3 regions of the Serratia ureilytica genome follow, and region 3 is predicted to be linked to each of the others. Evidence: riboswitches for the same ligand, from Rfam matches in the RefSeq annotation. Region 3 holds a riboswitch; each other region holds the start of a gene.
What was found. A riboswitch is a leader RNA that binds a small molecule or an ion and turns the genes downstream of it on or off. The one in region 3 is predicted to bind thiamine pyrophosphate.
Positions count from the first base shown of each region.

Region 1 (10,300 bases), 2.1 Mb from region 3:
GCTCAGGCGGTACGTCGTCGGCATAGCCGCCGGGTTGCGTCTTGGATCCGGCGCTGACGCTATTGATCGCCACCGGGATCATATGATCGCGGAAGTACGGCGACTCCCGGGTAGACAGCGACAGCTCAACGTCCGGCGCGAACAGCCGGAAGGCGCAGATCAGCTGCACCAGCTGAGGCTCACTCATGATAGACGCGGGCTCAATGCCGCCGGCGCAGGGGCGCAGGCGTGGGAACGAGATCGAGTAGCGGCTCTGCCAATAGGTTTGCTGCAGGTAGAACAGGTGTTCCGCCAGCAGATAGCAGTCGGTTCGCCAGCTGTGGGACAGGCCGATTAACGCGCCGAGGCCGATCTTGTCGATCCCGGCGCGCCCCAGGCGATCCGGCGTGGCCAGGCGCCAATGGAAATCCTGCTTCTGGCCGCGCAGGTGGTGCTGCAGATAGGTGGCCGGATGGTAGGTTTCCTGGTACACCAGCACGCCGTCCAGGCCCAGCGTTTTCAGTTCGGCGTATTCCTCCTGCGCCAGCGGCTGCACTTCCATCATCAGCGAGCTGAAGTGGCGGCGGATCGCCGGAATGTGCTGGCGGAAATAGTCCATGCCGACCTTGGTCTGATGTTCGCCGGTGACCAGCAACAGATGTTCGAACCCCAGCGCCTTGATGGCTTCGCACTCGCGCGCAATCTCCGCCGCATCCAGCGTTTTGCGCTTGATGCGGTTGCTCATCGAAAAGCCGCAGTAGGTGCAGTCGTTGGCGCACAGGTTGGACAGGTACAGCGGCACATAGAAGCTGACGACGTTGCCGAACCGCTGACGGGTCAGCAACTGCGCGCGTTGCGCCAACGGTTCCAGATACGGCGCGGCCGCGGGGGAGATCAGCGCCATAAAGTCGTCGCGCGTCAGCTTGTCGGCGTTCAATGCGCGTTCCACGTCGCGCGCCGTTTTGCCGTTGATGCGCAGCGTAATGTCGTCCCAGTCCAGCTGTTGCCAGCGGCTACTGAAATCGTCGGTCATCACTGCGCCTCCTCTGGCTGGCTGAGGAAAGCGGTCAGCGGGCTGGACGCGACCGCGCCGCGCTGGCTGGAGCCTAATCCGGCGCTGCGTGCCAGCTCGCCGGCCTCCAGCGCCAGGCGAAATGCCCGCGCCATCTGCACCGGATCGCGCGCCACGGCGATGGCGGTATTCACCAGCACCGCGTCGGCGCCCAGCTCCATCGCTTCCAGCGCGTGGCTTGGCGCGCCGATGCCGGCGTCTACCACCACCGGCACCTTAGCTTGCTCGATGATGATTTCGAGGAAGTCACGGGTGCGCAGACCGCGGTTGGAGCCGATAGGGGCGCCGAGCGGCATCACCACTGCGCATCCCACTTCTTCCAGCCGTTTGCACAGCACCGGATCGGCGCCGCAGTAGGGCAGCACCACAAAACCGTCTTTCACCAGCGTTTCCGCCGCCTTCAGCGTTTCTATCGGATCCGGCAGCAGGTATTTCACATCGGGATGGATCTCCAGCTTCACCCAGTGGGTGCCGAGCGCTTCGCGCGCCAGTCGGGCGGCGAACACCGCTTCGGCGGCCGTTTTGGCGCCGGAGGTATTGGGCAACAGCCTGACGCCCAACTGTTGCAGCGGCGCCAAAATGGCGTCGTTGCCGCCGCGCAGATCGACGCGCTTCATGGCCATGGTCACCAGCTGTGAGCCGGAGGCCGCCAGCGCCTCCAACATCAGCGCCGGGGTGGCGAACTTGCCGGTGCCGGTGAACAGGCGCGAGGTAAAAGTGGTATCGGCGATTTTCAGCATGTCAGCCTCCGGCGATCGCTTGAAACAGCAAAATGTCGTCACCGTCCTGCACCTGATGGTCGGCCCAGTCGGCGCGTGGGATGATGGTTTGGTTGATCGCCAGCGCGGTGCCCGGCTGGTGGCGTTCCAGCTGGGTCAGCAGGGCGGCGACGCTGAGCGGCTGTGCCAGCTCCAGCGGTTGGTCGTTCAGACGGATCTTCATGCGGCGCCTCCGCAGACCGGGCAGGCGCGGGCCCGGCTCAGCTGCAGCGTGCTCCAGCTCTGCTGCTTGCCGTCGAACAGCCGCAGCTTGCCGCTGAGGGAGGAAGGAAGGCCGGCCAGCATCTTGATGGCCTCCAGCGCTTGCAGAGTGCCGATCACGCCCACCACCGGGCCGAGCACCCCGGCGGTGCGGCAGTTGCGCTGCGGTTCTTCCTGCTCCGGGTACAGGCAGGCGTAGCAGCCGTGCGCATAGGGCGGCTCGAGCACCAGCAGCTGGCCGCTGAAACCCACTGCGCTGCCGCTGATCAGAGGCTTGGCGGCGGCGATGCAGGCGGCGTTGACCTCATGGCGGGTCGCCATGTTGTCGCAGCAGTCCAGCACCAGATCGGCGCGGGCGACCGCGTCGCGCAGCGCTTGCCCTTGCAGCCGCTGCGCCAGCGGGATGGACTCCACCAACGGGTTCAACGCCTGCAGATGGCGTTGCGCCAGCGCCGCTTTGCCGGTGGCGGTATCGGCGCTGCGGTACAGGATTTGCCGCTGCAGGTTGGTGACGTGCAGCGTGTCGTCGTCGGCCAGCAGCAGCGTGCCGACCCCGGCGGCGGCCAGATACAGCGAAGCCGGGGACCCCAGCCCCCCCAGGCCGACGATCAGCACCGTGGCGCGCTTGAGTTTTTCCTGACCTTCCGGGCCGACATCCTCCAGCAGCAGCTGGCGGCTGTAGCGCAGGAACTCCCGATCGTTAAGCATCGTTCGGCTCCTTACCTTCGATCAGCCGCAGCAGTTCGGCCGTCGCCGCGCGCCAGTCCGGCGCCTGGGTGATGGCGCTGACCACCGCCACGCTGCCGACGCCGCACGCCAGCACCGCCGGTACGCGATCGATACTGATCCCGCCGATCGCCACCGTCGGGTAATCCGCCAAACCGGCGATGTGGCGTTTTAACTCCGCCAGCCCCTGCGGCGCCGAAGGCATGTCTTTGGTCTGGGTGGGGAAGATGTGCCCCAGCGCGATGTAGGAGGGTTTCACCGCCAGCGCGCGCGCCAGCTCGGCATCGTCATGGGTGGAAACGCCGAGCCGCAGCCCGGCGCGGTGAATGGCCGCCAGATCGGTGGTATCGAGATCTTCCTGGCCCAGATGCACGCCGTAGGCGCCGTGCTTGATCGCCAGCCGCCAGTAATCGTTGATGAACAGCCGCGCCTGATAACGCCGGCCCAGCGCGATGGCGGCGGCGATATCCTCTTCGACCTGCTCGTCCGGCAGATCCTTGATGCGCAGCTGGATCGTGGTAACGCTGGCCTCCAGCAGACGAGCGATCCATTCCACGCTGTCGACGACCGGGTAAAGCCCCAGTTTGTGGGGCGTCGCCGGGAAGGGCGTCGTGATATCAGTCATTGCTCGTCTCCTCCTGCAGATTGCCGGCGCTGTGATACAGCTCGCTGCCGCGGGCGCGGAACTCGGCGGACATTTTTTCCATGCCGGTCAGCTGCACCTCGATCGGTTTGGCGGCCTCTTGGGCGGCGGCGTAGTCGCGCACCTCTTGTGAAATCTTCATCGAGCAGAATTTCGGTCCGCACATCGAGCAGAAGTGAGCGATCTTGCCGGACTCCTGCGGCAGGGTTTCGTCGTGATAGGCGCGCGCGGTGGCCGGATCGAGCGCCAGATTGAACTGATCTTCCCAGCGGAATTCGAAACGCGCCTTGGACATGGCGTTATCGCGGATCTGCGCGCCCGGATGGCCTTTGGCCAGATCGGCGGCGTGGGCGGCGATCTTGTAGGTGATCAGGCCCTGTTTGACGTCCTCTTTATTCGGCAGGCCGAGGTGCTCTTTCGGCGTGACGTAACACAGCATGGCGCAGCCGAACCAGCCAATCATCGCCGCGCCGATGCCGGAGGTGAAATGGTCATAGCCCGGGGCGATATCGGTGGTCAGCGGGCCAAGGGTGTAGAACGGCGCTTCGTGGCAATGTTCCAGCTCTTCGGTCATGTTGCGGCGGATCATCTGCATCGGCACGTGGCCCGGGCCTTCAATCATCACTTGTACGTCGTATTCCCAGGCGATTTTGGTCAGCTCGCCCAGCGTATGCAGCTCGGCGAACTGGGCCTCGTCGTTGGCGTCCTGAATCGAACCGGGGCGCAGGCCGTCGCCGAGCGACAGCGAAACGTCGTAGGCGGCGCAGATCTCGCAGATTTCACGGAAGTGCTGATAGAGGAAGTTTTCCTGATGGTGCGACAGACACCATTTGGCCATGATCGAGCCGCCGCGCGACACGATGCCGGTCAGGCGTTTGGCGGTCATCGGCACGTAGCGCAGCAGCACGCCGGCGTGGATGGTGAAGTAATCGACCCCTTGTTCAGCCTGTTCCAGCAGCGTATCGCGGAACATCTCCCAGGTGAGGTTTTCCGCCACGCCGTTGACCTTCTCCAGCGCCTGGTAGATAGGCACGGTGCCGATGGGCACCGGGCTGTTGCGCAGGATCCACTCGCGGGTTTCGTGAATGTAGCGGCCGGTGGAGAGATCCATCACGGTGTCTGCGCCCCAGCGGGTGGCCCACACCAGCTTCTCCACCTCTTCTTCGATCGACGACGTGACCGCCGAGTTGCCGATATTGGCGTTCACCTTCACCAGGAAATTGCGGCCGATGATCATCGGCTCCGCCTCCGGGTGATTGATGTTGGCGGGAATGATGGCGCGGCCGGCGGCCACTTCCTGGCGCACGAACTCCGGCGTGATGTTGTCCGGCAGGTTGGCGCCCCAGCCCTGGCCCGGATGCTGGTGGCACAGCACCTCGCCGCGAATGCGTTCGCGCCCCATGTTTTCACGGATGGCGATGAACTCCATCTCCGGGGTGACGATGCCGGCGCGGGCATAGTGCAGTTGGGTCACGCACTTGCCCGGCAACGCCTTGCGCGGCAGCGGCAGATGTTCGAAGCGCAGGTGATCCAGCCCCTCGTCCGCCAGACGCTGTTGGGTGAAGCCGGAACTGGCGCCGCTCAGGGTCGCGGTATCGCCGCGCGCGTCGATCCAGCCGGCGCGCAGCTTGGCCAGGCCGGCGTGCACATCGAGCTCGGCCTGCGGATCGCCGTATGGGCCTGCGGTGTCATATACCGGGATCGCCTCGTTCTGTTCATACTGCGGGCTATCTTTGCTGCCGCCGACCAGGGTCGGGCTGAGCTGAATTTCGCGCATCGGCACCTGGATATCGCGGCGCGAGCCCTGCAGGTAGATGCGGCGTGAGTTTGGGAAAGCCATGCCTTGCAGCGTGTCGATAAACTGCTGGGCGGCTTCGCGTTGCGCTTTACGGGCGCGCGGTGGATTAACGTTAGACATAGCAAGTTCCTACCAGTGTGTTGGGTTGGGAAAGTTGCTTGTCTGGAGCTCGGAGGGAGTAATGATGGTGGCCGATAAGGCTGGACGCCCGCAAAGGGAAGGCCGTGCCTGTGGCGATAGATTACTCTTGTTCCCTTCGCGGGTATTAGCCCGATCAGGTTCCGCGGATCCCGAATTAACGGTCTCAGCCTGGCTGATTCGATGAACAAATCAGGCGCTAGGCACTCCGACAAGATGCCCCCCAGTATAGGAGGGATAAGAAAAAAAACTATAAAATTTTAACGCGCCGGATCCAGCGCCTGGTCCGGCAGCGGTTGCTGCGCGGCCTCCGCTTCCAACAGGATCAGCTTATCTTCCAGCGCAAAGCGCGCCGCCAGCGTTTCGCCGATATCCGACAAGGCCTGATGGAATTCCAGACAGACCTCCTGATCGATATCCACTTCGGTATAGCGATCGTGGAACGCCATGATCTGTTCGGTATTGGCCCATAGCTTGGGGTAGATGTTCACCGCCAGCGACATTTTCGGACTGGCTGCGCCTTCCACTTGTTTGATAATTCTGTCATAGATATGAAAATGCCCTGCTGAGAGGTAATCCACCAGGTTATGGCAAAAGTTCTCCAGCGCTTTTTCATTCAGCGGCGTATGCTTTTCTTTATTCGGTTTGAGGCCTACCAGCGTGCAGTAGGCGACCAGCAACTGCTTGCGGGCCTGAAGCCATTGATCAACTAATTCATTACTACCGCCAACGCGCTGAGTCAGCCTTTCCAAACGGTTGAGCATGTTTGACTCCGTGTAAGTAACAAAAGTAACCGGTAAGTTATTAAAATGTAACAAAGCCGATTTGTAGAGTGCCAGTGAAGCTGAGGTTGTGCAACAACGATATGGAACTTGCATTAACGGGCAATGAAAACGGCTGGTGGATCGTCAGCCATGAAAGCAAACTTTGGTTACCGAACGGTGAATTGCCGTCAGGAACGGCCGCCGTCCTCGGGCTGCAGGGCCACATGGCGCGCATCATCGGTGAGTGGGAGGGCGCGCCGGTCTGGCTGGTGCGCCAGGCGATGCCGCGGGAGATGGGATCGGTGCGTCAGCTGTTGGATCAGGATCGCGGTCTGTTCCAGCTTGCCGGGCGCGGCGTGCAGCTGGCGGATTTCTACCGCTCCCATCGCTTTTGCGGCTACTGCGGCCATGAGATGCATCTCAGCCGCACCGAAAGCGCCTGCCTCTGCGGCCACTGCAAAGAACGGTACTACCCGCAGATTGCGCCCTGCGTGATCGTCGCCATTCGGCGCGACGATCAGATCCTGCTGGCGCAGCACGTGCGCCATCGCGGCGGTATCCACACGGTGCTGGCCGGTTTCGTCGAAGTGGGCGAAACGCTGGAGCAGGCGGTGGCGCGCGAAGTGATGGAAGAGAGCAATATCGAAATCAAGAACCTGCGCTACGTCACTTCACAACCCTGGCCGTTCCCACACTCGCTGATGATGGCCTTTATGGCCGATTACCATCAGGGCGACCTTCGTCACGATCCCAAGGAGCTGCTTAACGCCGGCTGGTATCGCTACGACCAACTGCCGCTGTTGCCGCCGCCCGGCACCGTGGCGCGCCGGTTGATTGAGGACACCGTGGCGCTGTGCCGGGAAGAATAATGTACAATGGCCGGCAGATTATTAAGGGAGCCCCATAAATGACTGAGTTGAAGAACGATCGCTACCTGTGCGCGCTGTTGCGCCAGCCGGTGGATGTGACCCCCGTATGGATGATGCGCCAGGCCGGTCGTTATTTGCCGGAGTACAAGGCGACCCGCGCCCAGGCCGGTGATTTCATGTCGCTGTGCAAGAACGCGGAGCTGGCCTGTGAGGTTACGCTGCAGCCGCTGCGCCGCTATGCGCTGGACGCCGCCATTCTGTTCTCCGACATTCTCACCATTCCCGACGCCATGGGGCTTGGCCTGTACTTTGAAGCCGGCGAAGGCCCGCGTTTCAGCTCACCTATCACCTGCCGTGCCGACGTCGACAAACTGCCGGCGTTTGATCCGGAAGTGGAGCTGGGCTATGTGATGAACGCGGTGCGCACCATCCGCCGCGAGCTGAAGGGCGAAGTGCCGCTGATCGGCTTCTCCGGCAGCCCGTGGACGCTGGCTACCTATATGGTTGAAGGCGGGAGCAGCAAGGCCTTCACCAAGCTGAAAAAAATGATGTATGCCGAACCGGCCACGCTGCACCTGTTGCTGGACAAGCTGGCGGACAGCGTGATCCTGTACCTCAACGCCCAAATCAAGGCCGGCGCGCAGTCGGTGATGGTGTTCGACACCTGGGGCGGGGTGCTGACCGGGCGCGATTACCGCGAGTTCTCGTTGCACTACATGCACAAGATCGTCGATGGCCTGCTGCGTGAAAATGACGGCCGCCGCGTGCCGGTGACGCTGTTTACCAAAGGCGGCGGGCAGTGGCTGGAGGCGATGGCCGCTACCGGCTGCGATGCGCTGGGGCTGGACTGGACCACCGATATCGCCGACGCGCGTCGGCGCGTGGGCGACAAAGTGGCGCTGCAGGGTAATATGGATCCGTCGATGCTCTATGCTTCTCCGGCGCGCATCGCGGAAGAGGTGGAGACCATTCTGGCCGGTTTTGGCCACGGCAACGGTCATGTGTTCAACCTGGGCCACGGCATCCATCAGGATGTGCCGCCTGAGCACGCCGGCGCCTTCGTCGAGGCGGTGCACGCGCAGTCGGCGAAATACCACCGTTAAGGATTCGATGTGACCGATATGCAGGTCCTGCGCGCCGAACAGCTGCGGCGCGCTGCTGAAGTCATTCGCTACGACGATCTGCCGGCCGAACCGCCGGCCTTCATCGCCGGCGCCGACGTGGGCTTCGAGCAGGAGGGGGCGGTGACGCGTGCCGCTATCGCCATACTGCGCTATCCGTCGCTGGAGCTGGTGGAATATCAGGTGGCGCGCATCGCCACCGTCATGCCTTATATTCCGGGCTTCCTGTCGTTTCGCGAATACCCGGCGCTGTTGGCCGCCTGGGCACAGCTGCGGCAAAAGCCGGGGCTGATCTTCGTCGATGGGCATGGCATTTCACATCCGCGGCGCCTCGGCGTCGCCAGCCATTTCGGCCTGCTGGTCGATGTACCGACCATCGGCGTGGCCAAGAAGCGCCTGTGCGGCAAATTCGCGCCGCTGGAGGCCGCCGTCGGCGCGCTGGCACCGTTGGAAGATAAGGGGGAACAGCTGGGCTGGGTATGGCGCAGCAAGGCGCGCTGCAACCCGCTGTTCATCTCTACCGGTCACCGCGTGGGCGCCGACAGCGCGCTGGCGTGGGTGCAGCGCTGTATGGCGGGCTACCGTTTGCCGGAGCCGACCCGCTGGGCCGACGCCATCGCTTCGCGCCGTCCGGCGTTTCAGCGTTGGTTACAGCAGCATCCGGAGGTGTCGCCATGAGCGATTTCGGGTACACTGCGCCGCAGATAACGCGTAAGAGAGTAAAGCATGCTACGTAACCCGATTCATTTACGTCTGGAACGGCACGAGGCTTGGCAACATTTGACCTTTATGGCCAGTTTGTGCGAGCGTATGTACCCGAATTACCAGATGTTCTGCAAACAGACCGAGTTCGGCGATCCGGCGATTTATCGCCGCATTCTGGATTTGGTGTGGGAAACGCTGGTGGTGAAGGACGCCAAGGTCAACTTCGACAGCCAGCTCGAGAAGTTGGAAGAGGCGATTCCGTCGGCGGAAGATTACGATCTTTACGGCGTTTACCCGGCAATTGATGCCTGTATCGCATTAGGGGAACTGATCCATTCGCGGCTCGGCGGGGAGACGCTGGAGCACGCCATCGCCATCAGCGAAACATCGATTCGCACCGTGGCGATGTTGGAAATGACTCAAGCCGGTAGGGAAATGACCGACGAAGAGTTGGGAAGTTTGCCTGCGGTAGAGGAAGAATGGGACATTCAATGGGAAATTTTCCGCCTGTTGGACGCCTGTGAAGAGCGCGATATAGACCTGATCAAGGGGCTGCGATCCGACCTGCGAGAGGCCGGTGTCAGCAACATCGGGATAAATTTAGCGCAATAAGGCAACAAAACGTGATTTAACGCCTGATTTGTCATGCCTTAAGGCTTCACATCCGCACCCTGTCTGGTCTACATTTGGGGGGCGTAAAAAAAGTGGCTATCGGTGCGTGTATGCAGGAGAGTGCTGTCAATCGGCATATCCGTCGCACTCGATGCTTTGCAAACGATAAACACACTGTAAGGATAACTTATGAACAAGACTCAACTGATTGATGTAATCGCGGACAAGGCTGACCTTTCCAAAGCACAAGCTAAACTGGCTCTGGAATCCACCCTGGCTGCTATTACTGAGTCTCTGAAAGAAGGTGATGCAGTACAATTGGTTGGCTTCGGTACTTTCAAAGTAAACCATCGTAGCGAGCGCACTGGCCGCAACCCACAGACTGGCAAAGAAATCAAAATCGCAGCAGCCAACGTGCCTGCGTTCGTTTCTGGCAAAGCACTGAAAGACGCTGTTAAATAAGACCGCGCCTCGGTGAAAAGATTAAACAGAGGGGCGATGGCGCCCCTTTTGTTTACTCGTCGGGTGCTCATGGCCGCCGGCATCGCCCTCGGTCTGAGCGCCTGCAGTTTCCATTCCGATATTCCCAGCTTTACCGCCAGCGGCTTTGTGGCCGATCAAGGCGTGATACGCCTGTGGCGTAAAGACGATGAGCAACATCGCCCGCAGGTGCTGGTCAGCGTCTATAGTCCCTACCGCGGACCGGGTACCATCACCACGCTGTACACCTATCAGGGCGACGTGCTGCGCCAAATCAAACGCAACGACGCCGACGGCGATCGAGATTCCATTCAACTGCGCTTTGCCGACGACGGCACGGTGAGCTTTATGCAGCGCCAGCTGGCGACACGCCGCGAACCGTTGACCCGCGATGAAATCGCCCTGTATCAATA
Region 1 covers NZ_CP071320.1:4,760,221-4,770,520, reverse strand. Annotated here, with positions in the region: gene thiH (2-iminoacetate synthase ThiH) at 1-1,012, opposite strand, end outside; gene J0X03_RS22580 (thiazole synthase) at 1,012-1,791, opposite strand; gene thiS (sulfur carrier protein ThiS) at 1,793-1,993, opposite strand; gene J0X03_RS22570 (HesA/MoeB/ThiF family protein) at 1,990-2,739, opposite strand; gene thiE (thiamine phosphate synthase) at 2,732-3,382, opposite strand; gene thiC (phosphomethylpyrimidine synthase ThiC) at 3,375-5,318, opposite strand; TPP riboswitch at 5,433-5,557, opposite strand; gene J0X03_RS22555 (Rsd/AlgQ family anti-sigma factor) at 5,597-6,100, opposite strand; gene nudC (NAD(+) diphosphatase) at 6,202-6,969, shown strand; gene hemE (uroporphyrinogen decarboxylase) at 7,008-8,072, shown strand; gene nfi (deoxyribonuclease V) at 8,082-8,768, shown strand; gene J0X03_RS22535 (YjaG family protein) at 8,817-9,407, shown strand; gene hupA (nucleoid-associated protein HU-alpha) at 9,597-9,869, shown strand; gene J0X03_RS22525 (DUF1481 domain-containing protein) at 9,906-10,300, shown strand, end outside.
Region 1: it holds a riboswitch for thiamine pyrophosphate, as region 3 does, so the genes downstream of both, thiC (phosphomethylpyrimidine synthase ThiC) here and J0X03_RS08075 (TenA family protein) in region 3, are expected to answer to the same signal.

Region 2 (10,300 bases), 2.5 Mb from region 3:
GCCGAGAAGGGTTCGTCGAGCAGCAGGATCGGCCGCCGGCGAATCAAACAGCGCGCCAGCGCGGCGCGCTGACGCTGACCGCCGGAAAGCTGCGCCGGCAGGCGATCCAGGTGTTCTTCCAGGCCGACCTGACGGGCGATGTGCTCTCGCTGTTGACGTTGCTGCGCAGTCAAGCGCAGACCGGGATCCAACCCCAACCCGATGTTCTGCGCCACCGTCAGGTGCGCGAACAGGTTGTTTTCCTGAAACAGCATCGACACCGGCCGTTTGGCCGGCGGCGTGGCGGTGTGGTCTTCGCCGTTCAGCAGCAGCCGGCCGCTGGCCGCCGGTAGAAAACCGGCGATCAGGCTCAGCAGGGTGCTTTTACCGGCGCCGCTGGGGCCGAGCACCGCGACGCGCTCGCCCGGCTGGATGCGCAGATCAAAGCGCATCGGCAGGTGTTCATACAGATAGGTCAGTTTTTCAAGCGTCAGCATGGCGGCCCGGTAAGCGTTCAATCAGGGTAAACAGCAGGAAGCACAGCAGCAGCAACAGCAGCGCGGTCACCGCCCCGTCCTGGCTGCGGTAGGCGCCAATCTGCTGATACAGGTAAAAAGGCAGGGTACGGAAATGCTCGTTGCCAAACAAGGCGACCACGCCGAAATCGCCGATCGACAGCACGCAGGCGAAGGCCAGCGCCTGCGCCAGCGGGCGGCGCAGGGCGCGCAGTTCAATCAGCCGCAGCCGTCGCCAGCCGCGGATATCCAGCGACAGGCACAGCGGGTTGTAACGTTCGGCGAGGTCGCGCATCGGGTTCTCCAACACCTTCAGCGCATAGGGCACCGCCATCAGCGCATTGGTGAGGATCACCAGCGCATAGGGCGACTGCGGCAACCCGATCGTATCGTTCAGCAGCAGGAAGAACCCGGTGGCCAGCACGATGCCCGGCATCGCCAGGATCACCATGCCGCTCAGCTCCAGCGCTTGGCCGCCGCGCAGCTGCTGCCGCAGTTTCAGCTCGCGGCTGCTCCACAGCAGCATCATCGTGAGCGCCACGCACAGCGCTCCGGCGCCAAGGGCGATGCGCAGCGACGTGAACAGCGCCTGCCACAGCACCGGCTGGCGCAGCACGCTGATGATAGCCTGATTGGCGCCGTCGGCGATCACCGCCAGCAGAGGCGGCAGCAGCAGCAACAGCGCGGCGGCGATCAGCAGAAAATCGCTGATGCGCCGCCACAGGCTGTCTTCCGGGTTGCGCCAGCGCTGGGCGTGGGTATGCCCTACCGGCAATGCCTGGCTCAGGCGTTGGCTGATCAGCACCAGCCCCAGACAACAGCCCAGTTGGATCAGCGCCAGCAGGGCGGCGCGGCCCAGATCGTAGTCGTAACTCAACGCCTGGTAGATCGCCAGCTCGATGGTGGTGGCCTGCGGCCCGCCGCCCAGTGACAGCACGGTGGCGAAGCTGGCGAAGCACAGCATGAAGATCAGCGCGCCGCTCGGCAGGATTTGGCGGCGCAGCGCCGGCCATTCGACGAAGCGGAACTGCTGCCAGCCGTTCATGCCCAGCTGGGCGGCCAGCTGGCGCTGTTCCACCGGAATATTCTCCAGCGCCTGCAGCAACAGGCGGGTAGCCAGCGGCAGGTTAAAGAACAGGTGCGCCAGCAGAATGCCCTGCAGCCCGTAGGGCGAGAAATCATACTCGACGCCCAGCCAGCCGCACAGCGTCGCCAGCCAGCCCTGGCGCCCATAGACGCTGAGCAGGCCGAACACCGCCACCAGCACCGGCAGCACCAGCGTCATGGCGCACAGTCGCAGCAGCAACTGCCGGCCGGGGAAACGGCGGCGATAGAGCGCGCGCGCCAGCAGAATGGCGGGCAGCACCGAAATCAGCGCCGACAGCAGCGCCTGCAGGAAAGTGAAGCGCACCACGTGCCACAGGTAGCTGTCCTGCCACAGGCCGCGCCAGCCGCTGTCCGGCGAGTGACGCCACAGCGAGCCCATCGCCAGCGCGGCGACCAGCAGGATCATGCCGGCGGCCAGCAGCCCCGGCCAGAGCCAGCGGGGGATCAGCGGCTGACGGCGGTTTGCCATGCCCGGATCCAGCCGCCGCGTTGTGTGGCCACCTCTTCGGCGCTGTATTGCAGCGCGGTATGCGGCACGTTCATCTGTTCAAAGCCGACGGGCAGCGGGGTGTTGATCACCGGGTACATCCAGTTGCCGGTCGGGATGGTGTTCTGGAATGCCGGCGTCACCATGAACTGCATGAAACGCTCCGCCAGCTCAGGCTGTTTGGCGGCCTTCAGTTTGCCGGCCACTTCCACCTGCAGGTAGTGGCCTTCGCTGAACGTGGCGGCGGCGTAGCGGTCTTTTTTCTCGGCGATCAGATGATAGGCGGGGGAGGTGGTGTAGCTGAGCACCAGATCGCCTTCGCCTTTCAGGAACAGGCCGTAGGCTTCGCTCCAGCCTTTGGTGACGGTCACGGTCTTTTTCGCCAGCTGCTGCCAGGCGGCCGGCGCCTTGTCGCCATACACTTTTTGCATCCACAGCAGCAGGCCGAGGCCCGGCGTGCTGGTGCGCGGATCTTCGTAGATCACCTTCCAGTCACGATCGCTGCTGACCAGCTCCTGCAGGCTTTTCGGCGGGTTCTTCAGTTTTTCCTTGTCGTAGACGAAGGCGAAATACCCGTAGTCGTAAGGCACGAAGGTCGCGTCCTGCCAGCCGCCCGGCACCGTCAGTTTGGCGGTGTCCACGCCGCTCGGCGCGAACAGGCCGGTTTGCTGCGCCGCCTGCAGCAGGTTGTTGTCCAGCCCCAGCACCACGTCGGCGGCGCTGTTCTTGCCTTCCATGCGCAGGCGGTTCAGCAGTGAGACGCCGTCTTCCAGCGCCACGAACTTCAGCTCACAGTCGCACTCGGCTTCGAAGGCTTTTTTCACCGCCGGGCCTGGGCCCCAGTCGGCGGCGAAGGAATCGTAGGTGTAAACCGTCAGCGTCGGCTTGGCGAACACCGGCGCGGCGCACAGCAGCAATAAGCAGGGCAGATATTTTTTGACCACGTTGCACTCCTGAAAAATAAGGGGGCAAGGGCATCTGAGGGGGCGAGGCGGCGTCGCCGGTTCGCTGGGCTCAAATCCCTCCGCCGGTATTGACCGGATCAGGTTCGACGGGTGTGCTCTCAGCGGAAAATCGGGCTTATCACGCGGCCCGACTCTCCGCACCCCGTTGAGACGGCGCTATTGTAAAGATTAACCGACTTGGGCGAAAGGCGCTTATGCCTCCGGCGGGGCAAACCAGGCGGATTTGAAGTCGAACCAGCCGAGGGTGTTCATTCGCACGCCGCGCATGCTGCGCTGGCCGTGCAACTGCAGCCAGTGGTGGAACAGCGGATGCAGTTGGTGATTGCTGACCAGGCGCTGGCAGAACTCTGCCAGCGGCAGACGGTTGGCGCGCCACAGCGCCGCATCCTGCGCCAGGTCCTCGCTCATGCAATGCTGCATCAGCGGCAGCTCGTACAGCGTGGCGAACAGCGAAAACTCCAGCGGTAGATAGAAGTTGGCGCTGCCGAGCCACAGATCGCTGCGCGCGTCGCCCTGGTGCCAGGTCGCGTAATCCACGCTTTGCACGATCAGGCGGATGCCGTGCTGCGCCAGCAGCGGCTCGATCGCCTGGCGGATGGCGTGGAACTCCGAATGCTCATTGAAGTGAGTCAGCGTCAGTTCGGTCAGCCCCGCCGGTTTGGGCTGCTGCGCCAGCGCGCGGTTGTGGTGCCAGCGCGGCAGCAGGCCGTACGCCGGCGACCAATAGCGCTGGTAGAGCGGCCCGGCGTGGCTCAGCAGCGAAATGGGGTTGATCAATTCGCACAGCCAGCTGCGCATGGCGGGATCGGCCGCCAAGGGAGAGCGCTGATCGAACAGCAGGAAGTAGCAGCCTTCTTCCAGCCGGCTTTCCAGCTCGCTGTTGCCGGTTTCATCGCCCTGCAGCTGTACGCCGGAGTGCACCAGTTCTTCGGAGAACTCCGGCAGCACCCAGATGTTGACCTCATCGATCAGCGCCCGGTAGCCGAAATAGTCATCGAAGGCGTGGATCTTCATCTGGCTGGGAAGGTTGCGCACCACGCGGTAGGGGCCGGTGCCGATCGGATGGCGGGTGAAGTCCGGCAGATCGCGCCATTCGCGCGGCAGGATCATGGCGTGCACGCTGCCCAGCAGCCAGGGTAACCAGTGGTCGGGGCTGCGCAGATGCACGTCGACAACGAACGGCGTCGGCGAGGTGACGCTTTCGATATGCGAGAACAGCGGTTGCGAGGTCAGACGCGAAAGCGAGCTGATGACGTCCGCCATCTCCAGCTCGCGGCCATGATGAAAATGGATCGCCGGGCGCAGGTAAAACCGCCAGTGCAGCGGCGTCAGCGCCTGCCAATGGTGGGACAGATCGGATTCGAGTTCCCCGTTTTCCTCATTTATGCGCGTCAGGCCGTTGAAGATCTGACGCGCCAAATGGGTCTCGGAACGCCGCAGCGCCGAGCCGGGCAGCAGGTTGTACAACTGCCGATAGTAGAGCACCCGCAGGATATGTTTCCCCTGACGGAAGCTGCGCCCCAGCTGCGACAGCAGCATTTGGCGCACCACGTTTTTGTCGCCCACCAGCTGCACCAACTGATCGATGCGATCCTGCTCCAGCAGCTCCTCGGCCCGCTGTTGCTGCAGCGCCAGGCCGGTGTAATGAAAGGTTAGCCGCGAACGCTTGCCGCGTCCCGACTCCGCCTGCCAGGTGAGCCAGCCCTCCCGCTGCATAGCGCTCAACAGGGAGCGTACGTGGCGCCGCGAGCAGCTCAGCGCCTCCGCCAGTGCCTGCAGCGTGGTGTCGGTGGTTTCACCGTGGCAGCGCTGCCACAGACGGATGAACTGCTGCTGCAATCTGGACGTGGACATAAAAGAGGAACACTCCTGTCTCAACTCGTCAATTTTTCTTTCCCTATATTACGCCGATAATTTTCATCAATGAAAGGGGAGGGCGTAATCATGAAAGCTTTCTTATCCAAATCGTTCTATCAGCGCTATTTCAGCGCGGTGCGTCGGCAGCACGCTGACTGGCTGAACGTGGTGCCCGAGCAGGCGCGGCTGGCAATATTGGCGCACCTGACGCAATGGGATATCAAAGAGATGAGCGACAAGCAGTATCGCGAGCACCTGTAAGGCGCTGCGGCATAAAAGTTTCTGAGTAATGGTGCTGTTTCACCAGCCAGTGGGTCGCCCCACTGGTTTTTTTATTTGCGGTTAGAGCGATGGACTTGCATTTTCCTCGCCGTGACCTAAGGTTTTTGCTTCTGCTTTGGGATCAGGGAAGAGGATATGGAACGCCTGAGACGGTTATCACTGCGCATCAACCCCATCTTTGCCGCCTTCCTGCTGATCGCTTTTCTCTCCGGCATCGCCGGCGCGTTGCTGACGCCGACGCTCAGCCTGTTTCTGACCACCGAAGTTAAGGTGCGGCCGCTGTGGGTCGGGTTGTTTTACACCGCCAACGCGGTGGCCGGCATCGTCGTCAGCTTCCTGCTGGCTAAACGTTCCGACACCCGCGGCGATCGGCGCAGGCTGATCCTGCTGTGCTGCCTGATGGCGGTCGGCAACTGCCTGCTGTTCGCTTTCAACCGCGACTACCTGACGCTGATCACCGCCGGGGTGTTGATGTCCGCCGTTGCCAACACCGCCATGCCGCAGATCTTCGCGCTGGCGCGGGAATACGCCGACAGCGAGGCGCGTGAAGTGGTGATGTTCAGTTCGGTGATGCGCGCCCAGCTTTCGCTGGCGTGGGTTATCGGCCCGCCGCTGTCGTTTGCGCTGGCGCTGAATTACGGCTTTACCGTGATGTTCCTGATCGCCGCCGCCACCTTCGCCATCTGCGTGCTGCTGGTCGGGTTCATGCTGCCTTCGGTGCCGCGCGCGGCGGACGGCGACGGGCTGCGGGACGGTGCTTCCGCGCCGATTGCGCCCGCCAGCGCCTGGCGCAATCGCGACGTGCGTCTGCTGTTTATCGCCTCGATGCTGATGTGGACCTGCAACACCATGTATATCATCGACATGCCGCTGTATATTACCGCCGATCTCGGCCTGCCTGAGGGGCTGGCCGGGGTGCTGATGGGCACCGCTGCCGGGCTGGAGATCCCGGCGATGCTGCTGGCCGGTTACTACGTCAAACGTTTCGGCAAGCGCAACATGATGCTGCTGGCGGTGGCGGCGGGCGTGCTGTTTTACCTCGGGCTGACGGTGCTGGCGACCAAGCCGACCCTGATCGCGTTGCAACTGCTCAACGCGGTGTTTATCGGCATCGTCGCCGGTATCGGCATGCTCTATTTTCAAGATTTGATGCCGGGCCGACCGGGCGCCGCCACCACGCTGTTCACCAACAGCATTTCGACCGGGGTGATCCTGGCCGGGGTGCTGCAGGGCGCGCTGGTGGAGAACCTCGGTCATGGCTCGGTGTATTGGATGGCGGCGCTGCTGGCGCTGGCGGCGCTCTGGATGAGCGCCAAAGTGCGTGAAGTGTGAGGTCAAACGACGGCATTCTTGATGCAAGTCATTGAGAAGGCTGAAGCGGACGCCCAAGCTGAAGGCATATGGAGCGCGATCGTTGCGTCCACGCCCGTCTCGCTATTGAGATGCCGCCTTGTTGTTTAGAACAGTGGGAACGTTATGGATAAACTCACACCGCTCAAACCGCTTCCTTCCCTGTGCGCCCTTGCCGCCACGCTGATCATCTGGTTCCTCATTCCCGTGCCGGAGGGCGTTGCGCCCAACGCCTGGCAGCTGCTGGCGCTGTTTATCGGCACCATCATCGCCATCATCGGCAAGGCGATGCCGATCGGCGCGGTCTCGGTGATTGCCATCGCCCTGGTGGCGGTGACCGGCGTCACCAACCCCGGCAAGCCGGGCGCCGCGCTGGACGACGCGCTCAGCGGTTTTTCCAACCAGCTGATCTGGCTGATCGGCTTTTCTATCATGATCTCCCTCAGCCTGAACAAAACCGGGCTGGGCGCGCGCATCGGCTACTACTTTATCTCGCTGTTCGGTAAAAAAACGCTCGGCATCGCCTATGCATTGACGTTGGCGGAAACCACCCTGGCGCCGGTGACGCCGAGCAACACCGCGCGCGGCGGCGGCATCATTCACCCGATCATGAAATCGATCGCCGACAGCTTTGGTTCCAAACCCGAGCTCAATACCTCCGGCAAGATCGGCCGCTATCTGTCGCTGGTGAACTACAACATTAACCCGGTCACCTCGGCGATGTTTATCACCGCCACGGCGCCTAACCCGCTGATTGTCAGCCTGATCGCCAAAGGCACCCACGGCAGCTTCGAACTGTCCTGGTCGATGTGGGCGATTGCCGCCCTGGTGCCGGGGCTGTGTTCGCTGATCGTGATGCCGCTGGTCATTTATCTGCTGTACCCGCCGGAGGTGAAAAGCACCCCGGACGCGCCGCGTTTTGCCTGCGAAAAGCTGCAGGCGCTGGGGCCGGTGACGCTGCCGGAGAAAATTACTCTCGCGGTGTTCGCGCTGCTGTTGGTACTGTGGGCCGGCATTCCGGCGATGATTTTCGGCCCGGCGCTGGCGGTCAATCCTACCACCGCGGCGCTGATCGGCCTGGCGGTGCTGCTGGCTACCGGGGTGCTGAGCTGGGAGGATGTGCTGAAGCATAAAGGGGCCTGGGATACCGTCGTGTGGTTCTCGGCGCTGGTGATGATGGCCAGTTTCCTCGGCAAGCTGGGGCTGATCGGCTGGCTGTCGCAGACCGTCGGCAACGGCATCGACCATATGGGCATGAGTTGGGTGGGCGGCACGATCTTGCTGACCATCATTTATCTGTATTCTCACTATTTCTTCGCCAGCACCACTGCGCACGTAACGGCGATGTTCGCCGCCTTCTTCGCTGCCGGCATCGCGCTCGGCGCGCCGCCGGCGCTGCTGGGCCTGATCCTGGCGTTCTCTTCTTCGCTGATGATGTCGCTGACGCATTACGGGACCGGCACCGCGCCGATCATCTTTGGCTCCGGCTATGTGACGTTGGGGGAGTGGTGGAAAGCGGGATGGGTGATGAGCGTGGTTAACCTACTGATCTGGATAGTGATCGGTGGCGCATGGTGGAAGCTGCTGGGCTACTGGTGAGGAAAAAATTCACCCGCCGGGCGGCGGGTGAAGGGGATTAATTCAGAAACGCCGGCTGCTGCGCTTCGTAGCGGGAGATGTCCGCTTCATGCTGCAGCGTCAGGCCGATGCTGTCCAGCCCGTTGATCATGCAGTGGCGGCGGAAGCTGTCTATTTCGAACGGATAGCTTTTGCCACCGGCGTTGACCGTCTGGTTCTCCAGATCCACCACGAACTCCGTACCTTCATTGGCGTCCACCAGTTTGAACAGCTCGTCCACCTGCTGCTCGCTCAGCGTGACCGGCAACAGCTGGTTGTTAAACGAGTTGCCGTAGAAGATATCGGCGAAGCTCGGCGCGATCACCACTTTGAAACCGTAGTCGGTCAGCGCCCATGGGGCGTGTTCGCGCGAGGAGCCGCAGCCGAAGTTCTCCCGCGCCAACAGGATGCTGGCGCCTTTATAGCGCGGTTTGTTCAGCACGAACTCCGGGTTGGGTTGCTGGCCGGCATCGTCGAGGAAGCGCCAGTCGTTGAACAGGTGCTGGCCGAAACCGGTACGGGTCACCTTCTGTAAAAACTGCTTGGGAATAATGGCGTCGGTGTCGACGTTGGCCGCATCCAAAGGCACCACTAAGCCGGTATGTTGAGTAAATTTAGCCACGTTAGCCCCTTAGTGAATATCACGGATGTCAGCGAAGTGACCGGCGACGGCGGCCGCGGCGGCCATTGCCGGGCTGACCAGGTGGGTGCGCCCACCGCGGCCCTGGCGCCCTTCGAAGTTACGGTTGCTGGTGGACGCGCAGCGCTCGCCCGGATTCAGACGGTCGTTGTTCATCGCCAGGCACATCGAGCAACCCGGCAAGCGCCATTCGAAACCGGCTTCAATAAAGATTTTGTCCAACCCTTCGGCTTCCGCCTGGGCCTTCACCGGGCCGGAGCCCGGCACCACGATGGCCTGCACGCCGTTGGCGACCTTGCGCCCCTTGGCGATCGCCGCCGCCGCACGCAGATCTTCGATGCGCGAGTTGGTGCAGGAACCGATGAACACTTTGTCGATCGGCACTTCGGTCAATTTGATGCCCGGCTTCAAATCCATGTAGGCCAGCGCTTTCTCGGCGGAGGCGCGCTCAACCGGATCGTTAAACGATTCCGGCGCCGGGATCGCCTGATTGACGGCGATCACCTGGCCAGGGTTGGTGCCCCAGGTGACCTGCGGCGCGATCTCTTCGGCGCGCAGCGTCACCACGGTATCGAACTGGGCGTCGGCGTCGGACTTCAGCGTGCGCCAGTAAGCGACCGCCTGCTCCCAGTTTTCACCGGTCGGCGCGAACTGACGCCCCTTCAGGTAGGCGAAGGTGGTGTCGTCCGGCGCGACCAACCCGGCTTTGGCGCCCATTTCGATCGCCATGTTGCACAGGGTCATGCGGCCTTCCATGCTCAATGCCTCGATCGCCTTGCCGCAGAACTCCACCACGTGGCCGGTGCCGCCGGCGCTGCCGGTTTTGCCGATCACCGCCAGCACGATGTCTTTGGCGGTAATGCCCTCGGCGGCATCGCCGGTGACCTCAATCTTCATGGTTTTGGCCCGGCCCTGCTTCAGGGTCTGGGTCGCCAGCACGTGCTCCACTTCGGAGGTGCCGATGCCGAACGCCAGCGAGCCGAAGGCGCCGTGGGTCGCGGTGTGTGAATCGCCGCAGACGATGGTCATGCCCGGCAGCGTCATGCCTTGCTCCGGCCCGATCACGTGCACGATGCCCTGGAACGGGTGGTTCAGGTCATACAGCGAAACGCCGAATTCCGCGCAGTTCTTGATCAGCTCCTGCATCTGGATGCGCGCCATCTCGCCGCTGGCGTTGATGTCTTTGGTCTGGGTCGACACGTTGTGATCCATGGTGGCGAAGGTTTTGCCGGGCTGGCGCACCTTCCGGCCCATGGCGCGCAGGCCGTCGAACGCCTGCGGCGACGTGACTTCGTGCACCAGGTGACGGTCGATATACAGCAACGGCGTCTCGTCCGGCGCTTCGTGCACCACGTGGGCGTCGTACAATTTCTGGTATAAGGTCTTGGCCATGTTATGCCCCCTGAGCTACAAAGCGAGCGATGATGTCGCCCATTTCATCGGTGCTGACGGCTTTGCCGTCACCGGCCAGATCGGCGGTGCGGTAGCCCTGTTCCAACGC
Region 2 covers NZ_CP071320.1:4,319,430-4,329,729, reverse strand. Annotated here, with positions in the region: gene thiQ (thiamine ABC transporter ATP-binding protein ThiQ) at 1-476, opposite strand, end outside; gene thiP (thiamine/thiamine pyrophosphate ABC transporter permease ThiP) at 463-2,070, opposite strand; gene thiB (thiamine ABC transporter substrate binding subunit) at 2,046-3,032, opposite strand; TPP riboswitch at 3,090-3,208, opposite strand; gene sgrR (HTH-type transcriptional regulator SgrR) at 3,246-4,907, opposite strand; gene sgrT (glucose uptake inhibitor SgrT) at 4,998-5,171, shown strand; gene J0X03_RS20490 (sugar efflux transporter) at 5,328-6,524, shown strand; gene J0X03_RS20485 (DASS family sodium-coupled anion symporter) at 6,669-8,141, shown strand; gene leuD (3-isopropylmalate dehydratase small subunit) at 8,179-8,781, opposite strand; gene leuC (3-isopropylmalate dehydratase large subunit) at 8,791-10,191, opposite strand; gene leuB (3-isopropylmalate dehydrogenase) at 10,193-10,300, opposite strand, start outside.
Region 2: it holds a riboswitch for thiamine pyrophosphate, as region 3 does, so the genes downstream of both, thiB (thiamine ABC transporter substrate binding subunit) here and J0X03_RS08075 (TenA family protein) in region 3, are expected to answer to the same signal.

Region 3 (10,300 bases):
AGCGTGCTGCGTTTCTCGTTGCGCTGCTCCGCCTGCGGCCGGGTGCCGTCGATGATAAAGAACAGGTTGCGGCGCTTCTGTTTGGTCAGGATGTCGTAGGCGGTGTTGTTCATCGCCAGATGATCGGAGGACACCACGATCACGGTGTTGCTGAAATAGGGCGAGCGTTTGATTTTGTCGATCAGCGCGGCGATGTGTTGCTGGCTGCAGGCCACCGCGCTCAGCGAGCGGTTTTCCTTGTTCTGCCAGGCGTAGCTTTTCTTGCTGCAGCCGGCGGAGATAAAACCGTCCGGGTGATGGGTATCGACGGTCAGGGTAAACAGCGAGAACGGCTGGCGCTGTTTGGACAGCTCGACGAACTTGCCGTACACCACGTCCAGCACGCTGTCGTCGTACCAGCCCCAGTCGTTTTTGTAGCTCGGATCGGCGACCTGTTCGCGCAGCTCTTTGAAACCGTAAACGTGGTCGAAGCCGTGGGATTTCAGGAAGGTGTCTTTGCCGGCGAACGCCAGCTCGGCGCCCTGATAGAAAGAGTTGCTGTAGCCGGCGGCCTTCAGCACGTCGCCCAGGCAGACGTTCTCCGGGTAGAAGGTGGAGACCGCGCTGGAGGCGTTGCCGTCGAAGGGCGCGAACAGCGGAATGCCGCACTGTGAGGCGACCATGCCGGCGATGGTGTAGCCGGTGCCCGGCAATTGCTGGGTGTTGCTGAAATCGATGCTGTCTGCGCGCAGGGCGTTCAGCTCGTCGGCCAGGCCGGGAAACAGCTCGGTATCGAAGTAGGTGCGCTCCAGGCTCTCGGCATAGATGTACACCAGGTTCGGCCGTTTGCCCTGCACGGTCTTTTTCGGCGCCTTGTAGTAGGTGGTGAAATCGGCGGTATCGCCGACGATCTGGCTCTTGACCAGCAGCGAGATGTCCTGAAACGCCGGGGTGGTGCCGACCGAGAACAGCGCCAGCAGCACGGCGACGAGGCTGTAGGCCACGCTGCTGCCTTTGGCCTTGCGGCGCAGCAGGCTGCGGGCCAGCACCGCGAAGATAAGCCCCAGCGCCGCCAGCAGGCCGATGAACGGCAGCACGTATTTGCTGATGCCCGCGCCTTTGAGGCTGCTGGTGACGGTGTAGATCACCGCATCGGTGATGCCGTCGCCGGTGAAGTAGTTGCTGGCGATCAGAATGACGTTCAGCACCAGATAGCTGCCGAGCAGCGTCAGCAGAATGGCGAACCACCAGCGGTTGGCGGCGGCCCGGGTGCGATAAATCAAGATCGACGCCAAAAAAAGAACAAACGAAACGACTGCGAGAACCATCCGCCAAACCTTGTCTGATTGGAAAAAAACGTTGCTGCCCTGGTCTGCGCCGCCGACCGTGCCGCGGCGCGAAAAGTGAAGGGTATAGCCTATTGTCGGCGGCGGAACAACGCGCGATGTCCCGCTCCGGCCGACGGTCGGCGGCTATTGTACATTTTTATGACAATAGTGTGACGTTAATCACGTCGGCGGCGGCCGCGGCGGCGAAATCTTGCTGGTCGGAGGTTTCGCTCTACGCTTAATGAGCGCCACGACGGCGCGTCCATCAGCCATTCAGGAGGAAGTATGCAGACGATTTCCGCAGCGGTACTCGACGATCTGGCCCCGCAAGGCGTGTTGCGCGCGGCGATCAATCTCGGCAATCCGGTGCTGGCGCAGGCCGGGCCCGGCGGTAAACCGCAAGGCGCTTCGGTGGAGCTGGCCGCCGCGCTGGCTCGCGAACTGGACGTGGCGCTGGAGCTGGTGACCTATGACGCGGCCGGCAAGGTGTTCGCCGACCTGGACAGCGGCGCCTGGAACCTGGCGTTTATGGCCATCGAGCCGGTGCGCGCGGCGCAAATTGCCTTCAGCGAACCCTACGTGATCATTGAGGGGACTTACCTGGTGGCGAACGACGCGCCTTACTTTGAGGTGGCGCAGCTCGACAGGCCGGAGGTACGCATTGCGGTCGGCCAGGGCGCTGCGTACGATCTGTTTTTGTCGCGCACGCTGCAGCAGGCGCAGCTGGTGCGGGCGGCAACTTCCGCCGAGGCGATCGCGCTGTTTTTCGAACGCGGGCTGGAGGCGGCGGCCGGCGTGCGTCAACCGCTGCTGGCCGCCGCGGCCGCCCATCCCGGCTACCGAGTGCTGGACGGGCATTTCACCGCCATTCGCCAGGCGATGGCGGTGCCGCGGCAAAAAACGCAGGGCGCCGCCTACGTGAACGCGTTTATCGAACGCTGCAAGGCCAACGGGCTGGTGAAGGCGGCCTTGCAGCGCAGCGGCCAGGGCGAGGTGACGGTGGCGCCGCCGGCCGCCTCGGTGTGATCAGTCCAGCTCCACCGCGTACTGTTCCACCGGGGTGATTTTCTTGATCAGCTTGTTGTCGAACAGGAACTGTTCGTAAGCCTGGTAGCGTGCGCGATCCAGCTTGGCCGGATCGCGTGCGAACAGCGGCAGGCTGGCTTGCCACGCCTGTTTGTTCAGCTCGGTATTCAGCTCCGGGTGCGCCTTGGCGAACGCCAGCCAGGTGTCCTGCGGGTGCGCATGCAGGTAGTCGCTGCCTTTCTTCAGCGCGGCGAGGAACTTGCGAATTTTCGGCTCGTTCACCGCATCGCGGTGGGCGACGATGATCAGCTCGTCGTAGGCAGGCACGCCGTAATCTTCGACGTTGAACACCACCGGCGTCTTGCCCCGCAGCTTCAGCTCCAGCGCTTCGATGTTGCGGTAGCCGCCGATCACCGCATCGACCTGGCCCGCCAGCAGGGCGCTGGTCAGCTGGAAGTTGACGTTGATGAGCTTGATGTCCTGCGGCTTGAGGTGCTCGTGTTCGACCATGGTGGCCAGCGTCGCCTGTTCGATGCCGCTGACGGAGTAACCCACCGTTTTGCCCTTGAGATCCGCCGGCGACGTGATGTTTTTATCCAGCGCGATCACCGTATTCAGCGGCGTGTTGATCAGCGTGCCGACGCGCATCAGCGGCAGGCCCTGATCGGCGAAGAAATGCAGCTGCGGCTGATAGGTGATGGCGAGGTCGGCCTGTTTGGCGGCCACCAGCCGCGGCGGCAGCGCCGGATCGGACGGCGGCACGATCTTAACGTCCAGCCCTTCGGCCTTGAAGGCGCCGATCTGCTCGGCCACCATAATCGGCGCGTGATCGGGGTTGATGTACCAGTCGAGCACCAGCGTCAGCTTTTCGGCCGCGCCGGCCTGGCCGGTGATGGCGGCGCCGAGCAGCAGCCCGCAAACGGTTTGTTTGATCATGGTCGTTCCTTTATCCCTGGTTATGGTTGCAATCATCAGTCGTTTTCCGGCGCCCAGGCGATCAGGCGCCGCAGCAGCGCATCCACCGCAGCCCACAGCAGCACGGTCATCAGCACCAAAATAAACAGCGCGGCGAAGCAGACGTCGGTCTGCATGCGCGCGTTGGCGTTCAGCATCACGTAGCCCAGCCCTTCGGCCGAGCCGACCCATTCGCCGATAATGGCGCCGATCGGCGCGACGGCGGCGGCCATGCGCAGGCCGGAGCCGAAGGCCGGCAGCGCCGCCATCAGCCGCACGTGCCGCAGCTGCGCCCAACGCGAAGCGCGCATCGTGCGCGCCAGATCGAGATAGTCGTTGTTGACCCGGCGCAGCCCGTCGAAAAAGGCCGACACCACCGGGAAGAAGATCACCAGCACCGCCATCGCCACTTTGGCGCTCATGCCGAAGCCGAACCACAGCACCAGCAATGGGGCCAGGGCGAACACCGGTATCGCCTGGCTGGTGAGCACCAGCGGCATCAGCCAGCGCTGCAGGCGCGGCGAGAAGATCATGCACAGCGCCAGCGCCGCGCCGAGCAACACGCCCAGCACCAGCCCGCTGACGATCTCCGAAGCCGTGACCAGCGTGTGCCAGGCGAGATAGCCGCGTCCGTCCCACAGCGCCTGCGCCACCGCGCCCGGCGTGGGCAGCAGAAAGGCCGGAATGCCGCTTTGCGCCGCCAGCCACCACAGCAGCAGCAGGCCGATGAAGACCGTCAACCCACGCCGCAGACGGGTGAAGCCGCGCTCTTTGGCGATATTCATTGCGCTGCCCTCACCATTTGCAGCAGCAGCTCGGCCTGGCTTTTCAGCAGGTCGGCGTCATCCGGCGCGCGCGGCGGTTGCCCGCTGATGCGGTGGGTATCGTCGAGGCCCAGCGGCCAAGGCGACAGCACCAGCAGCCGGTGGCTCAGGCGGCAAGCCTCCATCGGATCGTGGGTGATCAGCAGCACGGTGTTTTGCGCCAGCAGCTCGGCGGCCAGGCTCTGGATCTCGGCGCGGGTAATGGCGTCCAGCGCGGAAAAGGGTTCGTCCATCAGCACGATTGGCTGGCGTTCGTAGAGCGTGCGGGCGATGGCGGCGCGCTGGCGCATGCCGCCGGACAGCGCGGCGGGCAGGCTGCGGCTATGCGCGGCCAGGCCTACGCGCTCGAGCAGGTGCGCCGTCCACGCCCGATCCGGCGCTTCGCCGCGCAGCCGCGAGCCGAGGGCGACATTGTCTTCGACGCTCAGCCACGGATAGAGCAGGTCTTTTTGCCCCATGTAGGCGATGCGCCCGGCGATCGGCAGGCCGTCGCTGCCGCTCACCGTGCCCGAGCTGGCCTGCGCCAGCCCGGCGATGATCTTCAGCAGGCTGGTTTTGCCGGCGCCGCTGGCGCCGAGCAGGGAGACGAAGCTGCCGCCGGCGATGTCGAAGCTCAGCCGCTCAAAGATCGTCTGTTGACCGAAGCGCAGAGTGAGATCCCGCACCTGGATGCCGGGCGGGAGGCGCGGGGAGGTCATGAGGCGTTCAGCCCCATTTGCCAAAATGCCGCTTCCAGCTGAGTGGCGGTGGTGAAAATCTGCGCCAGCTCGGTAAAGCGGCTTTGTGCGCCGCGCTGGTGGCCGACGGTTTCCAGCAGTTCGATGGCGGCGTGCACGCCGGCCAGATAGCCCTCGTCGCCGTAGTTGCGGATCCAGGAGGCGTAAGGATTGCCCTCCATTTGGGTGGCGGGATCGTGCAGCAGCCGCAGGCCGATTTCGGCATAACCGGCCACGCAGGGCAGCAGGCCGGCCAGCAGATCGAGGGCGTCGCCGGCATGGCCGATGTCCAGCACGTAGCGAGTGTAGTTCATGGTTTCCGCCGCCTCCGGCTGGGCGGCGATCTGCGCTTCGTTCAGCCCCCATTCGGCGCAGTAGGCCACGTGCAGCGGCAGTTCGGCGACGATGCCGTTGAGCGAGGCGGTGGCGGCGCGCATCTCCGGCAGGGTGCGCAGCTTGCTGACCAGCAGCGCGTAGGCGCGGGCGAAGTGCAGCAGGAACAGATAGTCCTGCGTCAGGTAGCGGCGAAAAGCGCGTTCAGGCAGGGTGCCGGCGGCCAGCTGCTGCAGAAACGGGTGATCGACGTAATTTTGCCAGTGGCTGCCGGCCTGTTGGCGCAGCCGGCCGTAAAGACCGCTTTCGAACAGGGTGGTGATGGACATGGGACCTCCTTGAGTCAGTGGAGATCCGGGCACGCTGAGGTATGAACAGGCAACGGGTGATCGCGCGGTTGCCTAACCGTCCCTTCGCTGGCATGACCCAGATCAGGTTCAAAGGGTTCGGCTTGCGCCATCTCAGCCCGTAACAGGACACCCCTCGGAGCTGCCTGTTATACGACATTTGTTTTTTGATTACAATCGCCGGGCGGCGCGGCGGCAATCGGTTCGTTTAGTGCGATCGGGGGCGATTTTGCTGGCGCAAAGCGCGCGATTTTTGTCACTGTAGGCCCATGTTTTGCCTTTGAGGACGATGCCCGATGAAAAAGATTGGTTTTCTCTCGTTTGGCCACTGGACGCCTTCCGCCCAGTCCGGTACCCGTTCCGCGGCGGATGCGCTGCTGCAGTCCATCGATTTGGCGGTCGCCGCCGAAGATCTGGGGGCGGACGGCGCCTATTTTCGCGTGCACCACTTCGCACGCCAGCTGGGGTCGCCGTTCCCGCTGTTGGCCGCCATTGGCGCCAAAACCCAACGCATCGAGATCGGCACCGGCGTGATCGACATGCGTTATGAAAATCCGCTGTACATGGTGGAAGACGCTGGCGCGGCGGATCTGATCGCCGGCGGGCGGCTGCAGCTCGGCATCAGCCGTGGCTCGCCGGAACAGGTGATCGACGGCTGGCGCTATTTTGGCTATGCCCCGGCCGACGGCGAGACCGACGCGGACATGGCCCGCCGCCATACCGAAGTGTTCCTGGAAGCGCTGCGCGGCGAAGGGTTCGCCGAACCCAATCCGCAGCCGATGTTCCCGAATCCGCCCGGGCTGCTGCGGCCAGAGCCGTTTTCCGCCGGGCTGCGCGATCGCATCTGGTGGGGCGCCGGTTCGAACGCCACCGCCGTCTGGGCGGCGAAGCTCGGCATGCACCTGCAAAGCTCGACGCTCAAGAACGACGAGACCGGCGAACCCTTCCACATCCAGCAGGCCAAGCAGATCCGCGCCTACCGCGCCGCCTGGCAAGAGGCCGGCCACGCGCATGAGCCACGGGTTTCCGTGAGCCGCAGCATCTTCGCGCTGGTGGATCAGCGGGATCGCAACTACTTCGGCGGCGGTGGCAAGGAGGGCGATCAGCTCGGATATATCGACGCGCAGACCCGGGCGATCTTCGGCCGCAGCTATGCCGCCGAGCCGGACGTGTTGATCGAGCAGCTGGCGCAGGACGAGGCCATCGCCGAAGCAGATACGCTGCTGCTGACCGTGCCTAACCAGCTGGGCGTGGATTACAACGCCCACGTGATCGAATCGATTTTAACCCATGTCGCGCCGGCGCTCGGCTGGCGCTAAACGGAGGATGGCATGTCACGCATTTTCATTACCGGTTCGGTGGACGGGCTGGGCCGCGCCGCCGCGCAAACGCTGTTGGACGAAGGGCATCAGGTGATTCTGCATGCGCGCGCACCCGGCCGTCTGGACGCGGTGCGCGATCTGCTGGATCGCGGTGCACAGGCGGCGATCGGCGATTTGTCCGATGTGCAGCAGACTCGGCAGCTTGCCGAGCAGGTCAATCGCCTCGGCCGTCCGGACGCGGTGATCCACAACGCCGGCATGTTCACCGGGCCGCAGGTGATGCCGGTGAACGTCATAGCGCCCTACCTGCTGACGGCCCTGATCGAACGCCCCACGCGTATCGTCTACCTGAGCAGCAGTATGCACTTTGACGGCGTGGCGGAGCTGAACGGCGTAGATTGGCTTGGCGGCGCCGCCGGTTCTTATTCGGACAGCAAGCTGTTCGTCACCACGCTGGCCGCCGCCGTGGCGCGCCTGTGGCCCGACGTCATCAGCAGCGCGGTCGATCCCGGCTGGGTGCCGACCAAAATGGGCGGCGCGGACGCGCCCGACGATCTGGCGCTGGGGCATGTGACGCAGGCATGGCTGGTGAGCAGCGATGAACCTCAGGCCCTGGCGTCCGGCGGCTATTGGCATCATCAGCAGCGGTTCGAGCCTCACGCGGCGGTACACGACGAGGCGTTTCAAACGGCGCTGCTGGCGCAATTGGCGCGCGCCGGCGGGGTGACTCTGCCACAGATTTAAATGACTATTCCTTCCAGGCCCGTCGGGGTTATCGGCGGGCTTTTTTATGCCCGCAGGGTGAACCGGCGGCGCTTTTCTTATACAGTGGCTTCCTGACCTGTTTTGACCGTTCTCTCTATTATCGCCATGCACACATTCCTGATTATCGTCCCTGAAGGGGGCATGCTGTTCGAAGCGGCGGGCATCGCCGATATCCTGATGCAGGCTAATCGCCTGAGTGCCGCCGAGACGCCGCTGTATCAGATCGCGGTCGCCACTACGCAATCTCACCGAGTGGTGCACGGCCTGTCAGGCCTGAGCCTGCTGGCCGACCATCGCCTGGCGGATCTCGATCCGTTCCTGCCGCGCGATACCGTGATCGTCGCCGGCAAAGGGGCGAGCGAAGAAGAGGGCGCCCTGGTGGCGGATTGGCTGCGCCGCGCGGCGCCGCAGACGCGCCGTATCGCCTCCGTTTGCGGCGGCGCACTGTTGCTGGCCGAAGCCGGGTTGCTGGACGGACGGCGGGCGACCACCCACTGGCGACTGGCGGAAACGCTGCAGGCGCGTTTCCCGCAGGTGCAGGTCGAAAACGGCCCGATCTACGTGCAGGACGGGCCGATTTGGACCTCCGGCGGCGTCAGCTCCGGCTTCGACCTGACGCTGGCGCTGGTGGAGGACGACTACGGCTTCGTGCAGGCGCGTGAAGTGGCGCAGGATCTGGTGATGTTTCTGCGCCGCCCCGGCGGGCAGGCGCAGTTCAGCCGCTACCCGCTCAACCAGGCCAAATCGCCGGGCCCGATCCGCGACCTGCAGTCCTGGATCCTGGAGAATCTCGCCGACGATCTCAGCGTTGAACGGTTGGCCGAACGCGTGGCGATGAGCCCGCGCAACTTTACCCGCGTGTTCACCCGCGAGACGGGCATTTCTCCCGCCAAATTCGTCGAAGAAGGGCGGTTGCATACCGCCAGACAGCGCCTGGAGCAGAGTGCGCAAGGCATCGAACAGATCGCCCTGGCCACCGGCTTTGGCAACGGCCTTAACCTGCGGCGGGTGTTTGAGCGAAAACTGCAGCTGACCCCGAGCGAATACCGCGAACGCTTTCATGCGCGCAATTTGGCGTAAATTGATCGGTAAACGCCATTTACGCCGCTTCGAGGCAGGGCTAGAGTTGAGGCAAAGCCCAAAACGAGGAGTGCATCATGGTGAGAGTAGGCATTAATGGATTCGGCAGGATCGGACGCAACGTGCTGCGCGCGGCGCTGGGGCGCAGCGATTTTGAAGTGGTGGCGATCAACGATCTGACCGACAGCAAGACGCTGGCGCACCTGCTGAAATACGACACGCTTTCCGGCACCCTGGCCGCCAGGGTCGAAGCCGGCGACAACCAGCTGCTGCTGGACGGCCGGCCGATTCAGGTGTTTTCGCAGCGCGATCCCGCCGAGATCCCCTGGCACAGCGTGGGCGTGGACGTGGTGATCGAAGCGACGGGCTTCTTTACCGACAAGGCCAAGGCGGAAGTGCACATCACGCACGGCGGCGCCAAGCGGGTGATTATCTCGGCGCCGGCCAAGAACGATGACATCACGCTGGTGATGGGGGTTAACGACCAGCTCTACGATCCGGCGCTGCATAAGGTGGTCAGCAACGGCAGCTGCACCACCAACGGGCTGGCGCCCGCCGCACAGGTGCTGCATCAGGCGTTCGGCATCGAATACGGGCTGATGAACACCACTCACGCCTATACCAACAGCCAGGCGCTGCACGATCAGCCGGAAAAAGATCTGCGTGGCGCGCGGGCGGCGGCGGAGTCTATCGTGCCTTACTCCAGCGGTGCGGCCAAGGCGCTCGGCAAGGTGATCCCCGAACTGGACGGCCGCCTGACCGGTTATTCACTGCGGGTGCCGGTGCCGGTGGTTTCCATTGTCGATCTGACGGTGACGCTGAAACGCCCGGCGACGGCGGAGGAGATCAACGCGGCGTTCCGCGCGGCGGCGGCGTCCGGCCCGCTGAAAGGGATCCTGGGCTACAGCGATGAGCCGCTGGTGTCGAGCGACTACCGGGGCGATGCGCGTTCGTCGATCATCGACGGCTTGTCCACGCTGGTGATCGGCGGCAATCTGGTGAAGGTGCTTGCCTGGTATGACAACGAGTGGGGCTTCTCCAATCGGTTGGTCGATCTGGCGCTGCTGATGGAAAAACGCGGGCTGTAAACGCCCCATAGCAAAAAGCCCGCTTAAGTTTCCTTAAGCGGGCTTCTCTAAATATGGCTCCTCTGACTGGACTCGAACCAGTGACATACGGATTAACAGTCCGCCGTTCTACCGACTGAACTACAGAGGAATCGTGTGAACGGGGCGCATCATATCCAGCGGCCCCGGGTGTGTCAACGCTAAATTGCCCCAGGCGGTGCGACTGCTCGGTATCTGAGCAATATGCCCGTCAATCAGCCCATTGCGCGTCGTTTTCCGCCTGGCCGCGCAACAGGCGCGCCAGCGGATCCTGGTGGTAGAAGCGGCAAAAGTGCTGATACAGCGCCGGGAAGCGTTCGGCCAGCAGCTCGGGGGCACTGAAAAAATACTCCGACAGCACGGCGAAACACTCGGCCGCATCGGTGGCGGCGTAGGCATCCATGCTGGCGGCCTCTTCGCCGACCATGTCGATCTCGTCCTGCAGGCTTTCCATCGCGGCGTGCAGATCATGTTCCCAGGCGGCCACCTCGCGCAGCGGGATCGGCGGTACGCCGGTGGC
Region 3 covers NZ_CP071320.1:1,737,862-1,748,161, forward strand. Annotated here, with positions in the region: gene opgB (phosphatidylglycerol--membrane-oligosaccharide glycerophosphotransferase) at 1-1,307, opposite strand, end outside; gene J0X03_RS08055 (transporter substrate-binding domain-containing protein) at 1,593-2,333, shown strand; gene J0X03_RS08060 (ABC transporter substrate-binding protein) at 2,334-3,269, opposite strand; gene J0X03_RS08065 (ABC transporter permease) at 3,305-4,072, opposite strand; gene J0X03_RS08070 (ABC transporter ATP-binding protein) at 4,069-4,809, opposite strand; gene J0X03_RS08075 (TenA family protein) at 4,806-5,489, opposite strand; TPP riboswitch at 5,552-5,654, opposite strand; gene J0X03_RS08080 (LLM class flavin-dependent oxidoreductase) at 5,804-6,826, shown strand; gene J0X03_RS08085 (SDR family NAD(P)-dependent oxidoreductase) at 6,839-7,573, shown strand; gene J0X03_RS08090 (GlxA family transcriptional regulator) at 7,700-8,674, shown strand; gene gap (type I glyceraldehyde-3-phosphate dehydrogenase) at 8,752-9,762, shown strand; tRNA gene J0X03_RS08100 (tRNA-Asn) at 9,817-9,892, opposite strand; gene mtfA (DgsA anti-repressor MtfA) at 9,992-10,300, opposite strand, start outside.